DNA from 2 places in the Pseudoalteromonas sp. Hal040 genome. Region 2 is predicted to be linked to the other one. Evidence: predicted binding sites of a transcription regulator. Region 2 holds the regulator's gene; the other holds the start of a gene.
The links. Region 2 encodes ArgR, which controls arginine synthesis, uptake and breakdown. Its sites were predicted from a motif close to ANTGAATANNTATTCANT; they were not measured.
Positions count from the first base shown of each region.

Region 1: the regulator ArgR is predicted to act here: its motif matches at 1,611-1,628, upstream of argA (amino-acid N-acetyltransferase).

Region 1 covers NZ_JARLUU010000001.1:1,599,506-1,607,177, forward strand. The annotation lists gene sucC (ADP-forming succinate--CoA ligase subunit beta) at 1-624, shown strand, start outside; gene sucD (succinate--CoA ligase subunit alpha) at 624-1,496, shown strand; gene argA (amino-acid N-acetyltransferase) at 1,691-3,031, shown strand; gene P4S60_RS07160 (DUF3083 family protein) at 3,073-4,143, opposite strand; gene glnS (glutamine--tRNA ligase) at 4,372-6,039, shown strand; gene P4S60_RS07170 (TonB-dependent receptor) at 6,125-7,672, opposite strand, start outside.
Region 2 covers NZ_JARLUU010000001.1:466,267-473,938, reverse strand. The annotation lists gene ispB (octaprenyl diphosphate synthase) at 64-1,035, shown strand; gene mdh (malate dehydrogenase) at 1,125-2,060, opposite strand; gene argR (transcriptional regulator ArgR) at 2,286-2,753, shown strand; gene P4S60_RS02135 (Dyp-type peroxidase) at 2,750-3,649, opposite strand; gene P4S60_RS02130 (ABC transporter ATP-binding protein) at 3,711-4,754, opposite strand; gene P4S60_RS02125 (ABC transporter permease) at 4,751-6,385, opposite strand; gene P4S60_RS02120 (Fe(3+) ABC transporter substrate-binding protein) at 6,463-7,467, opposite strand.

The DNA.
Region 1 (7,672 bases), 1.1 Mb from region 2:
ATGGGTCTTGCAAACATGTTCAACGATTTCGATTTCGCATTATTAGAAATCAACCCGCTAGTAATCACAGACGAAGGTAACCTTCACTGTCTAGACGGTAAAATCGGTGTAGATGGTAACGCGCTTTACCGTCAACCTAAAATCCGTGAAATGCACGATCCTTCACAAGAAGACGCGCGTGAAGCTCACGCTGCAAGCTTCGAGCTTAACTACGTTGCACTAGACGGTAATGTTGGTTGTATGGTTAACGGTGCAGGCCTAGCGATGGGTACAATGGACATCGTAAACCTACACGGTGGTAAGCCAGCTAACTTCCTAGATGTTGGTGGTGGTGCTACTAAAGAGCGTGTATCTGAAGCATTCAAGATCATCTTATCTGACGACAACGTTAAAGCAGTTTTAGTTAACATCTTTGGTGGTATCGTACGTTGTGACATGATCGCTGAAGGTATCATTGGCGCAGTTAAAGAAGTAGGCGTAAACGTTCCTGTAGTAGTACGTTTAGAAGGTACTAACGCTGAACTAGGTCGTGAAGTACTTGCTAAGTCTGACCTTAACATCATCGCTGCTGAATCACTAACAGACGCAGCTGAGAAAGTTGTTGCTGCTGCGGAGGGCAAATAATGTCTGTATTAATCAATAAAGATACAAAGGTTATCTGTCAAGGTTTCACAGGTGGTCAAGGTACTTTCCACTCTGAGCAAGCGCTTGAGTACGGTACACAAATGGTTGGTGGTGTAAGCCCAGGTAAAGGCGGTCAAACGCACCTTGGTCTTCCAGTATTCAACACAGTACGTGACGCTGTTGAAGCAACTGGCGCAACTGCATCAGTTATCTACGTACCAGCACCTTTCTGTAAAGATGCAATCTTAGAAGCTATCGATGCTGGCATCGAGCTAATCGTTTGTATCACTGAAGGTATCCCAACACTAGACATGGTTGACGTTAAAGTTAAGCTTGAAGAAACTGGTGTTCGTATGATCGGTCCTAACTGCCCAGGTGTTATCACTCCGGGTGAAACTAAGATCGGTATCATGCCTGGTCACATCCACAAGCCTGGTAAAGTAGGTATCGTATCACGTTCTGGTACTTTAACTTACGAAGCGGTTAAGCAAACTACTGACGCTGGTTTCGGCCAATCAACATGTGTTGGTATCGGTGGTGACCCAATCCCTGGTACTAACTTCATCGACGTTTTAGAAATGTTCGAAAAAGACGAGCAAACTGAAGCTATCGTTATGATCGGTGAAATCGGTGGTACTGCAGAAGAAGAAGCTGCAGAATACATCAAGCACAACGTGACTAAACCTGTTGTTTCTTACATTGCGGGTGTTACTGCACCTCCAGGTAAGCGTATGGGTCACGCAGGTGCAATCATCGCAGGCGGTAAAGGTACTGCTGATGAGAAATTTGCTGCATTAGAAGCTGCTGGCGTAAAAACTGTACGTTCACTAGCTGATATCGGTGCTGCACTTAAAGAGAAAACAGGCTGGTAATCAGTTCTGAACTCTTAAAAAAGGCTCGCTTATGCGGGCCTTTTTTGTATCTATCACTTTCTTATAACCCGCACGAAAATTCCGCCTACAAATTAAGAATAATAATGCTTTATTTGTGAATATAAATTCTCTACACTTGTGGCTTGTATAGTTGTTTTTATTAAAACATTCGACTTTAATAAGGTAAATATTACGTGCGTACCACAGAATTGGTAGATGGATTTCGCCAGTCAACCCCTTATGTAAATGCTCACAGAGGCAAAACATTCGTTGTCATGCTTGGTGGTGAGGCGATTGACCAGTCTGGTTGTCGCAGTATCATCAATGATATTGCGCTTTTAACGAGTCTTGGTATTAAGATTGTTTTAGTGTTTGGTGCTCGCCCACAGTTTAATGCCGCGCTTGAGCAAGTTGGCATAACTAGTCAGTTTCACAATGAGATACGTGTGACCGATAACGAAACGTTTGATGTAATAAAAAAAGTCGCCGGTGCAATGCAATTTGACATCACAGCACGCTTATCGACATCTTTGAGTAGTACACCAATGTCGGGTTCTTTCTTAAATGTTGTCAGCGGTAATTTTGTTATTGCCCAACCCTTAGGTGTTGATGAAGGTGTCGATTACCATCACTCAGGAAGAGTGAGACGCATTGACGTTGCAGGCATTCGCCATCAGCTAAATAACAACGGTATCGTGTTACTCGGTCCGATTGCAGCATCAGTGACAGGTGAAAGCTTTAACTTAACAGCAGAAGAAATTGCCACACAAGTAGCGTTAAAACTGCGTGCCGATAAGATGCTAGGCTTTTGTCAAGAGGCCGGTATTTTGGATGAAAATGGCGAAGCAATCGCTGAGCTTATGCCCAATGAAGCAGAGCATGTATTAGCGAATTATCGCAATCAACCAGATTCATGTTTAAGTGCAACCGTGTTCTTACAAGCAGCGATTGATGCGTGTCGTGGTGGTGTACATCGCTGTCACTTAGTTAGTTACAAAGAAGACGGCGCATTACTTCAAGAGTTGTTCTCTTTAGATGGGATCGGTACGCAAATCGCGCCGCAAAGCTCTGAGCAATTACGAAGTGCAAGTATCTCTGATATCACGGGGATTATTAACCTTATCAGGCCACTTGAAGAGCAGGGCTATTTAGTGCGTCGTTCGCGTGAGCAACTTGAAATCGAAATTGAGCAATTTACAGTAATTGAGCGTGATGGCCTTATCATTGCTTGTGCAGCTTTGTATCCGTTTGCAGATGAACAAGTAGGGGAATTTGCAAGTTTGGCTGTTCACCCTCAGTACCGAGATGCCGACCGCGGCAGTTATCTACTGAGGTTTATTATTAACAAGGCTAAACGTGCAGGTTATTCGCATTTATTTGCCTTAACAACACGCAGCATCCACTGGTTTTTAGAGCAGAGTTTTGAATTGGTAACAGTCGATGAGTTGCCAGCTAAGAAAAAAGCGCTTTATAACTATGAGCGACGTTCTAAGGTATTGCGATTAGACCTTACTAAGTTAAGTAAAAACCGTTAATTAAAAGGTGACGCAAGCGCGTCACCCCTCATTGTTATTCATTAATATTGATAATTTATGTGCTGATAAAAACGCACACGTAAATCTTGGCGAGTCGGATTAAACGCCAGTTCATCGGTTACTTCATTTATGGCACTTTGTACTTGATTCATAAACTTGCCATAACCAATGTCATGCTTGTCTTTATCTGCTGCTGCAATCACAAAATGTAGCGCATCAACAAGTTGATTTGCATCCCAATACTGTTGTAACTGTACTTGTTCAGTACTGCAATCAAAGGTTAGTTTTTGCAGTTCACTATTACTTTGTGCGTTATCAATATTGCTATTACGCACAATCGGGCGTGTACCATTTGCGATGAATGCGCCTAGGGTTAAAGCGCGTTTATCACATGCACGTTTGAATGCATCAAAGATGTATTGATAAAACTGCGTGTAATTTTCTTCATTCAACATATGTTGAAATTGCGTTTTAATGGCACGTGTAACAGGAATTGAAAAACCTGCATAGGTCATTTCGCTGTGCTCTGTTGGTAAATGACATTGGCGAGACTGATAGCGTGGGTATAAGCTACGTAATTTATAGCCATAGCTTTCTTTGTGACCTTTTGCTTTGGCAAATAAATCATAAGTTAGATGTTGATGATCGCGAATTTTAAGCGGTGGTTGGCCGCTTAATAGTTTTTCTTGTAATGAGTTAATCACTCTTTGCACATTATGATGAAAACTTGCTGCATGTGCACGAATATCTTCACCGGTTGCTAAGAATAATAAACGTATTTTTTTGCATCTAACTTCACCATCGGCAAAAACGTTATGTGCTTCATGGTATTGCGGATTGTAGAAAAATAAAATCTGCTTAGCGGTTTCTAAACTGTATGCTTCATCATGGTAACGAACCACAGGTAGTTTATCGTTTGCGATTAAATGTACGTTATGCAATTCATACTCATCACATAGCGCAAATAATTCCCTTGCAAGACGCTTATAAGCGCAGCTCACATTAGTAAACTGGGCAAAAAACTCATCAGTAGGTTTAAATTCAACTAACACATACTGGTTTGCACGTGCTGAGCTTGGAATATAGACTCGGTGTTGATTGAGCGAAGCCATCTTTTTTCCTTATTGGTAATGAAACTGACGGCACTATATCGCTAGTCAATGATCATTTTATTGCGTTAGAACAATTTTTTTACCGATTTTGTCGAGTCTGTGAACTATGTATTCAAGAATCGACTTATTATCTTCAATAAACATGGTTCAACTACTGTATGTTAGGGTTTGTTTTTGTAATAATGCAGTAGTTTTGTCACCATGCAATATTCAGAGGATTATGCTCCTATGGCGGAAATTGAGAATCGCCCAAGTAACTTTATTAGAACGCGTATTGATGAAGATCTCGCAAGCGGTAAGCATGCGACTACGCACACGCGTTTTCCACCAGAACCAAACGGTTTCTTACACATTGGTCATGCAAAGTCGATTTGCTTAAACTTTGGTATTGCCAAAGATTATCAAGGTCTTTGTAATTTACGTTTTGATGATACTAACCCAGAAAAAGAAGACATCAATTACGTAAACTCAATTAAAGAAGATGTGCAGTGGTTAGGTTTCCAGTGGGATGGTGAAATCAAATATTCATCTAACTATTTCGATGCGTTATACGGCTATGCTGTTGAGCTAATCGAAAAACGCCTTGCGTATGTGTGTTTCTTGTCACCAGAGCAAGCACGTGAATACCGTGGAACATTAAAAGAGCCAGGTAAAAACAGCCCTTACCGTGATACACCGATTGAAGAAAACTTAGCGCTTTTTGAAAAAATGCGTAATGGTGAATTCAAAGAAGGCGAGTGTGTACTGCGTGCAAAAATCGATATGGCTAGCTCGTTTATCGTTTTACGTGACCCGATTTTATACCGTGTACGTTTTGCACATCATCACCAAACGGGTGACAAGTGGTGCATCTACCCAATGTATGACTTCACGCACTGTATCTCTGATGCGTTAGAAGGTATCACACATTCATTATGTACTCTTGAGTTCCAAGATAACCGTCGTTTATACGATTGGGTATTAGATAACATCAGCCTTGAATGTCATCCTCAACAAATCGAGTTTTCACGTTTAAACCTTGAATACACGATTATGTCAAAGCGTAAATTAAACGACTTAGTGGTTAATGGTCATGTTGAAGGCTGGGACGATCCGCGTATGCCAACGATTGCTGGTTTGCGTCGTCGCGGTTATACACCTGCATCAGTACGTGAATTCTGTTCTCGCATCGGTATCACCAAGCAAGAAAACATGGTTGAAATGGGTATGCTTGAAGCGTGTATCCGTGAAGATCTTAATGAGCATGCACCGCGTGCAATGGCTGTTCTTGATCCGGTGAAGATTGTTATCGAAAACTATGATGCAGATAAAGTAGAAACTTTATCTGTAGCAAACCACCCGAATAAAGAAGAAATGGGTCGCCGTGATGTGCCTTTCACTCGTGAACTGTATATCGAGCGTGAAGATTTCCGTGAAGAGGCAAACAACAAGTTCAAACGTTTAGTGCTTGATAAAGAAGTACGTTTACGTGGTGCTTATGTAATTAAAGCTGAGCGTGTTGAAAAAGACGAAAACGGCGAAATCACGACTATTTTCTGCTCATATGATCCAGAAACACTGGGTAAAAACCCGAGCGATGGTCGTAAAGTTAAAGGTGTTATTCACTGGGTTTCAGCGAGTGAGTCAATTACTGCAGAAGTTCGTTTATACGACCGCTTATTCAACGTACCAAACCCAGCTGCTGCTGAAGACTTCAATGCAACGTTAAACCCTGAATCACTTGTGGTTCTTGCTAACGCGAAACTTGAACCGTCACTTGTTAATGCACAAGCAGAGCAGGGCTTCCAGTTTGAACGTATGGGTTACTTCTGTCGTGATAACAAAGCCGACTCATTAGTATTCAATCAAACTGTGGGTCTTCGTGATTCATGGGCGAAGATTGAACAAAAAGGCTAATAGCTAATCTATTAAGTTTCTAAACTTAATAAAAAACCCTTTCACTTTTAAAGTGAAAGGGTTTTTTTATAACCATTAAAAGCGATTAGAAATAACCGCGAATACCCAAGCTGAAGTTACGACCAGGTAATGGTGCTTTTTCTTTAATAAATGAACTGTGTACGAAACCTAATTCATCGGTTAAGTTGTCAACATTAATATAAAGCTGTGTATCAACGGGGCCTAAATCAAGTTGGTAGTTAGCTGATGCATCAAACAATGTGTAACCATCTGTTTTTGTTTCATACGCAGTGATGTCAGCTTGCTCAAAGTAATGAGTGCCTGTTAGGCTAAATTGCCAATCAGCTAGTGTGTACTGTAATTCTGAGCCTAGTTTATTAGCTGGAATACGCGGTAAGTAACCTTCATCATCTTTTAGCTTAGCAGTTGTTGAATCGCCAAATACTTTTACTAAGGCACTTGGTGTGACTTGATAGTGCACATCAAATTCAATACCGTATAGTTTTGCGTCTTTACTAGTAAACTGATAAACCGCCATCGCATCTTCATCAGCATCAGTTTGACTGGTTAAGCCATTATCTTCATCGAATGCTAAGCCCGTATTTTGCTGGTAATAGTAGTTTTCAATATCGTTATAGAAAAAGTTAACGGTATAACCAAAGTCACCAATAAAACGACGGAAACTTAAATCAAAGTTGGTTGATGTTTCTTGCTTGATATCTTCAGGTTCAAAATGAATTTCACCGTCTTCGATATGATAGCCAAGACCTAGTTCATAAGTGCCTGTTGCAATATGAACACCATTTGATAGTAATTCAGCACTTAGCGGCGCACGCTCAGAACGAGATACACTTAAAGCAACACTTTGGCCTTCTTGATACTGCCAAATCGCGCCTGCAGATAAGCTAAGGTTAGTGAAATCTTCACTGTAGTTAATGATTTCTGCTTCTTCTTCATCGTGATCTTCTTCTGCTTCATGATCATGATGATGTTCAGCCATGCTAACTGCAGAGTCGATTTGGTAATCTTCAAGACGTGCGCCTAATTCAACGGTAACATCACCAAATTGACGCTCTTCAAGCATGAATAATGCATTTGATTTAGTCACACTTGCAGGTGTAAAGGCTTCTTCACCATCTGCATCATAGTCAGATTCAGTGTAGTGATAACCTGCCATACCGTGCCAAAGACCTAATTTATGCTCAACAGTGGCACGTGCTTCTGTGGTTTTGTTTGAAAACACAGTACCAACAGCACCATCTTCAATTTCAGCATGTTTATAGTCAGTGTAACCAACACGTAATGAGATATTTTCAATCCAATTATCATGCAGCGCATAGCTCATGTAACCTTGCCAACGATCTTGCTCTAATTGTGCAAAAACAGACTCTTCATGTTCTTCTTCATCATGATCAGCCGCTTCTTCTTCATGATGGTGGTGTTCATGTGCTGGAATACCATAGTCAGTTTCGATACGACCATAAGATACACCTAAGGTCAGGTGTTCACCCACATAGCTGGTACCGAAGTTCACATTTTGGCTATCGATAAAGGTGTTTTCAACACTGTTAGCTGTTTCGTGCTCTTCATGATCTTCACCTTCATGTTCGTCGTGTTCCTCGGGAAGCTCGAA
Region 2 (7,672 bases):
AGCAAGCGCTTTTTTTGTTGTACAATCAGCCCCGTATACCCATAAATATTGGCTCGGAGATCAATGGATATAAAAGCTATCCAGACGTTAATCGAAAATGAAATGGATGACGTCAATCAACTTATACACGCCCAAATGCGCTCAGATGTCGCATTGGTTAACCAACTCGGTTTATACATAGTAAACAGCGGTGGTAAGCGCGTTCGACCTATGTTGGCCATTTTAGCGGCAAAAGCACTCGGTTATGAGGGCAAAGACCATATTACGCTTGCTACTATCATCGAATTTATTCATACCGCGACATTACTGCATGACGACGTTGTCGACGAGTCACATTTACGCCGTGGTACACCAACAGCCAATGCTGAATTTGGTAATGCAGCGAGCGTTTTGGTGGGTGACTTTATCTATACACGTTCATTTCAGTTGATGGTTGGCCTAGGTAAAATGTCAATTATGCAAATTCTAGCTGATGCAACGAATGTTATCGCTGAAGGCGAAGTATTACAGCTAATGAACTGTAATGACCCAGACACGACAGAACAAAGCTACATGCAGGTTATTTACAGCAAAACTGCAAAATTGTTCGAAGCCGCAACTGGCCTTGCTGCAATTATTACCGAGCAAGATGAGCAAACCCTTGAAGCATTAAACTTATACGGTATGCATCTTGGCACGGCATTTCAATTAGTGGATGATGTACTTGATTACAACGCCGATGCTGAGCAACTTGGTAAAAACATTGGCGATGATTTAGCTGAAGGTAAACCTACCCTACCGCTTATCTACGCAATGCAAAAAGGCACCCCAGAGCAAGTGAAGCTAATTAGAGACGCTATTGAGCTTGGCAATGGTATGGATCACTTAGAGAGCATTCTAGCAGCATTAGCTGACACTAAAGCGCTTGAGTTTGCAATGCAAAAAGCTGAGCAAGAAGCTGACAAAGCGATTGCTTGTATTGCTTTCTTACCAGACACACCGTACAAACAAGCATTAGAGAGTTTGGCACGCATCGCCGTTGCCCGCGATCATTAAACGCTATTTATTCGAGCCATTAAAAAAGCCTGCATATGCAGGCTTTTTTGTTTTCGGCGATTTAAAAAACCGCCTATCATCTGTCGGAATTAACCGTTGATGAAATCAACACCTTCTTGGATGTCTTTGTTAAGAGTAGCTAGCATGTCGTTTTTAGCTTGCTCTTCGAATGCACTTAACTCACCGTAAGAAAGGATTTCTTCAACGCCGTTTTTACCTAAACGAACTGGGTGTGCGAAATATGCTGCGTCACCGTTTTCAACTGCAACGTATGCGTAATCAACAACTTCTTCACCTTGTAAGCCTTTAACTAAAGACATACAGAAGCGTGCTGCTGCAGCACCCATTGAAAGAGTCGCTGAACCGCCACCCGCTTTAGCGTTAACAACTTCAGTACCTGCGTTTTGGATACGTGGAGTTAATGCTGCAACTTCTTCGTCAGTGAAAGTAACACCTTCAACTTGAGAAAGAAGAGGAAGGATTGTAGTACCTGAGTGACCGCCGATCACTGGAACTTTAACGTCAGTTGCGCTTAAACCTTTAAGTTCAGCAACAAATGCTTCTGAACGGATCACGTCAAGCGTTGTGATACCGAATACACGGTTAGCATCGTAAGTACCTGCTTTTTTGAATACTTCAGCAACAATTGGCACAGTGCCGTTAACTGGGTTAGTGATGATACCCACTAACGCTTTAGGACAGTTTCTAACGATGCCTTCAGCTAATGTTTTGATGATACCTGCGTTTACGTTGAAAAGGTCCGCACGGTCCATGCCTGGCTTACGTGGCATACCCGCTGGGATAAGAACGATATCACAACCAGCTAATGCTGCGTCTAGGCTGTCAGCACCAAAGCCTTCAACTTTAACGTCTGTTGGGATGTGAGAAAGATCAACCGCTACACCAGGAACAACAGGGGCAACATCGTATAACGATAATTCAGAACCTGCAGGTAAACTTGTTTTTAATAATAAAGACAATGCTTGGCCGATACCGCCAGCTGCGCCTAAAACAGCAACTTTCATTGGAATTCTCCGTAATTTGAGGTAGGAAATATTTGTGGCCCTAAAGATAATGAAATTAGCGACTAAAAACAAATTTATCCTGCTTATTTCGCGTATAATTTCGACCATAGTTGTAAACTTAGCTGTAAAGACACAGCATTTTGGACGACATTGTAAACTAATACTGCATAAATATGCAGAGTTGTGTAGAATTACTCCACATTTGATGAATAAAGAAACGAAAACATGCAACCACAAGACAAACAAGAAGCACTGATCAAAGCGTTTAAAGCGCTATTAAAAGAAGAAAACTTCGGCTCACAAGGTGAGATTGTCGAAGCATTAAAAGAGCAAGGCTTTGATAATATTAGCCAAAGTAAAGTCTCTCGCATGTTAAGCAAGTTCGGTGCGGTACGTACTCGCAATGCAAAACAAGAAATGGTGTATTGTTTACCGGCTGAAATGGGTGTGCCAACAGCGAAAAGCCCGCTTCGCCAACTTGTTATCGATATTATGCATAACGAAATGATGATTATTATTCGCACTAGCCCAGGCGCAGCACAATTAATTGCTCGCTTACTTGATTCACTCGGTAAGGCGGATGGTGTACTAGGTACGATTGCAGGTGACGACACTATTTTTATCGCCCCTGCGAAGATTTCTGAAATCGATGTCACGCTTGAGCGCGTGCGCACTTTATTCGATACCGTTTAAAGTTGCTTTAAGAAGTTTACTGACGGGGCGAAAAAAGCAGATCCCATATCGGCTTGAGTAAAATCGAGCCAATGATCATAGCAATCGCCCTGCCCTAAGCGACTCTTTAATACCTGTTCAAACGCATCCCCTTGCGCAGCACACGAAACCATTAAAATTCCCTGCTTATGCACATCACCAAATGGCATGCTTTGGTTTAGCAATAGTGGCTGGCCATGCTCATCTTTTAATTCACTACGAACCGCATGACTGGTTTCTACAGCAGGCACAATCAAGGTGTTATCTAAACGCGTGCGCCCCATGATTTGCTCTTGCTCAGACAACGATAAATGCTGCCAGACACTCAAATCATGCACAAAGCGCTGAACATGGATATAACTGCCTTGGTCTTCAAAGTGACCCGGTTTATCGATAAGTGCTGTACTACGCTTTTGGCGACCATGCGGCGTATCACCCGCATAGATAAAGCCGTTAAAATCACGCCCGTCTAAAAATCGAAAATTACGAACCTGCTCCACCAGCTCAACATCCGGTGTTAATAATTTTAGGATTTGCAGGGCAAATAGATGATTGACATCTTCGCGGTCTGAGCGAATTTGTACAAACAAATCAAATGGCTGGGCACTAATCACATGCTCACTGTGAGTTACATTCGGAAAGCTTTGCAATTGACTAGGAATAAACTCGGGCAAGATATGCGGCCAATACTGAGCACCAAGGGCAACCACGCACGACAGCATGGCTTCTGAGAACTGATCAGCAAACTCATCTTGAATGACGCTGACGCGTTTTAGTTTTTTACGTAATGACTCATCATGGCCATCGTAAACATTAAAAAACAGGTGCAAACCATGTAAGTTTGCTTCAGCACAAATCCCAGATTGCGCTTGCGCCATAGTGAATCCTTAGCTTCTCGTTATTTGCACAAAGCCAAGGATTCAAGATTGTTATTTAGTACTAATCATGAAAAAAATTGACTGTGTGCGGCATTATTTTTATTTTTACAGGCTGCTCAACAGCTAACACGCGATCTTGCTCTGCGGCAACTTCACACTCTTGCCCTGCAATATTGATACGGTACACATAACGCGTGCCGATAAAGCGTCTTTGCAAGATAGTTAAACTGTTTGCGTCACTGTGCGCAGCTTCACACAACTGAATATGGTGCGGTCTTATATACACTTGACCTTGCTGGCAATTAGTATTGCTTACCGTCAATGACTGAACCACACCAAACGCCGTTTCGTATTCAGTTGGCGTTAATACTTTTGCCGTTAAGTATATGCCCGTACCAAGAAACTCTGCAACCACCTTTGAGTTAGGTTGACTAAATAACTGCTCCGGAGAGCCCTGTTGGGCGATTTTTCCACCATGCATAACAGCAAGCGTGTCAGCAAATGCGAAAGCTTCTTCCTTTGAGTGAGTAACAAATACCGCAGAAACCTGCTGAGCTTTAATAATGCGGCGTATATCGGCGATAAGCTCAAAACGTACTTGTGTATCAATATTCGAAAATGGCTCATCAAGTAATAATAAACTTGGTTTGTAAGCAAGTGCACGGGCTATTGCCACTCGTTGCTGCTGGCCACCTGAAAGCTGATGCGGGTATCGCTGTGCACAACCATCGAGTTTAACAAGGCTAAGCATTTCATCTACACGCTCGCGCTTTTGTGCTTTGCTCATGTTGCTAAGGCCAAACGCAATGTTGTCGCTCACCGTTAAATGAGGAAACAGCGCATAGTCTTGGAACATCATGCCAATATTACGTTTTTCCGGTGCAACAAACAGCCCGCTATCGTTGACCACTTTAGAATCAATACTCATATAGCCTTGCTCAGGCTGTAAAATCCCGGCAATTGCCTTTAAGGTGGTGGTTTTGCCGCAGCCACTTGCGCCAAGCAAACAGACGATTTCATCTTGTTCAACATTGAGGTTTAGTTCACTCAAAACCTGAGTCGCATTGTACTGATAAGCTAAGTCTTTAATTATCAAATGACTCATGAGTGATTTTGCTCCATCGAACGATTAACGAAATACAAAGGGATTAACCCAACTAACACGATAAACAAGGCCGAAATTGACGCAAGCTCCAATTGCTCATCACTAACATATTGAAAAACATGGGTGGCCAGCGTTTCAAAATTAAAAGGTCTAAGTAATAGAGCGGCCGGTAATTCTTTCATGCACTCAATAAACACTAATAAGCCAGCTGTTAAAATGCCGCGCTTTAATAGCGGTAAATGTACTCGCCAAAGGGTTTGTAAGGGCCCTTTGCCCATTGATTGGCTGGCCATATCAAGTGAAGGGCTAATACGTAAAAAACTGCTTTCAAGTGCGCCATGTGCAATCGCATAAAAACGCACAACGTAAGCAAAGATCATCGCAAATAAAGTGCCACTTAAAAGTAACCCCGGTGATAAACCAAAAGGCTCAAGCCAATTATTTAATGCATCATCCAGCTGTGTTAATGGCAGTAATACGGCAATCGCTAACACAGTACCAGGTAAGGCGTAGCCAGTACTTGCTAAACGCCCTGGGATCAAAGGGCAAGCTTGTTTAGCAATGCGCTGATAAAACAATACCAATAAGCTCAATAGGATAGTTGCAATGCTCACCACAACAGCCACTTTAAAACTTTGCCAAGCGTAATTAAAAAATGCCCCATTCCATGCTTCATCTGCATAGACAATGGCGTATTTAACTAACACCCCAACCGGTAGGATAAAAGCCAATACCAGCACAACGGTGCAAGCCAAGCTTGCAGCCCACGCCGCACCGCCTTTTAAGCGATACAAGGTTGCGCTGTTAACGCTTGACTGACGTTCATACACAGCTTGATTACGACGACTAAAACGTTCAACCATGATGGTTAAAAACAAAATCAGTAACATAATGCCTGAAATTTTCGCCGCCGCGGTTAATGAGTAATAGCCAAGCCACGTATCGTATACAGCGGTAGTGAGCGTACTTACAGCAAAGTAATTGACGGTAGCAAAATCAGCCATGGCCTCCATACTGATTAATATAACCCCTGCCACAATCGCCCCACGACCAAGAGGCAAACTAACGCGTAAAAAACTTTGTAATGGTGAGAGGCCCATCAGCTGACTAGCTTGCACTAGTTTAAAAGACTGCTCTCTGAGTGCCGTTTTAAAAATTAGGTATAAGTAAGGATAGAGTACCAAGGCAATCATAAAAATAGCCCCAGTCAATGTACGAATATCAAAAAACCAGTAATCGTCTGGTGATTGCCAACCAAACCAGTCTCTGAGTGCGAGCTGTACAGGCCCTGCGTACTCAAGTAAGTCGGTATACACGTAGGCGATAAGATAAGTTGGCATTGCTAAAGGCAGCATTAACGCCCATTCAAATTGCTTACGCCCAGGAAAGTCACAATATGCAGTTAACCAAGCTAACGGCAATGCAATTACACAGCTTAACAGCCCTACCCCTGCAATGAGTATGAGTGTATTACGGGTATAATCCCACAGCACCGTATCGAAAAGGTGCTGAAATACATCTGAATCCCCTTGCAGAGATTCAAATAACAAAAAGCCTAATGGCGTAACAAGCAACAGGCCAATAAGCCAGGCTATAAGCTGCCAACGCGACAGCGAAAACTTCACATGCATAAGTGGATTAATACCAGATAAAATAAAAGCTGTTAAAAAACAGCTTTTATAAAATTGTGTAACGAGGAATGTTCTCGTTATAAATCAAACTTTACTTCATCAATCAGCTTCAGTGCCACAGGGCGATATTTGCTGATCTCATCAAGAGGAAGAGTGTCTTCTTTAAACTCACCCCATGATGCAACCATCTCAGATAATGCAACCCCTTGCTTTACAGGGTATTCCATATTCACTGAAGCATACATATTTTGCGCCTTATTGTCGGTCATATACTCAATCAGTTTCAAGGCATTTTCAGGGTTTTTAGCATAACGGGTCATAACAACGCCCGATACATTGATATGAGAACCTCGGTTTGTTTGGTTAGGAAAGTTAATATAAACCGCTTCAGCCCATGATTTTTGCTGCTCATCTTGCATCATTTTACCAAAATAGTAGCTGTTGCCTAACGCCAGATCACATAAACCTTCTTTTACTGCTTTGACTTGCGCTCTGTCATTCCCTTGCGGCTTACGTGCTAAATTGGCTTTAACCCCCTCAAGCCATTGCTTAGTTTTTGCTTCGCCATGGTGAGCGACCATAGAAGCAACTAAACCTAAATTGTATGGATGTTTGCCAGAGCGAGTACAGATTTTACCTTTGTATTTTGGGTCCGCTAAATCTTCGTAAGTTAGCTCTGCAAGTGCACCAACGCGCTCTTTTGAAGAGTAAACATTACGTACGCGTTTAGTAAGTGCTATCCACTGACCATCTGCATCGCGAAAGGTGCTTGGCACATTCGCGTTTACCACATCACTATTGATTGACTGCGTTAAACCTAAATCTTCTAGTTGAATAAGTGCACTAAAATTTGAAGTTAATACTAAATCAGCCTTACTGTGTTTACCTTCACGCTTAACACGCTCAATCAGCCCTTTTTTTGCAAATACCACATTAGTTTTAATGCCTGTTTGCTTGGTGAAATCGTCCAAAATAGGTTGAATTAAGAACGGTTGGCGAAACGAGTAAATATTTACTACATCAGCAGCAAATGCTGGCGCAGTTAAAAATGCGCTAAGTAATACAAAGGCTGTTTTTTTCATTTTATTACACCTAAATAATAACAATTATCAAAATATTTTACCTAGAGTTAGGGCAAAGTGCACCCGTTTAAACTCATAAATAAACTAACCAAGCTGCCATTTGGGAATTTACATGTAAGACATATCTCACCCGCATGGCAGTTATTGAGTAAAAAGCACCAGAAAACACTACACAAAAACCCATAACCAGCTGAAATAAAACAAC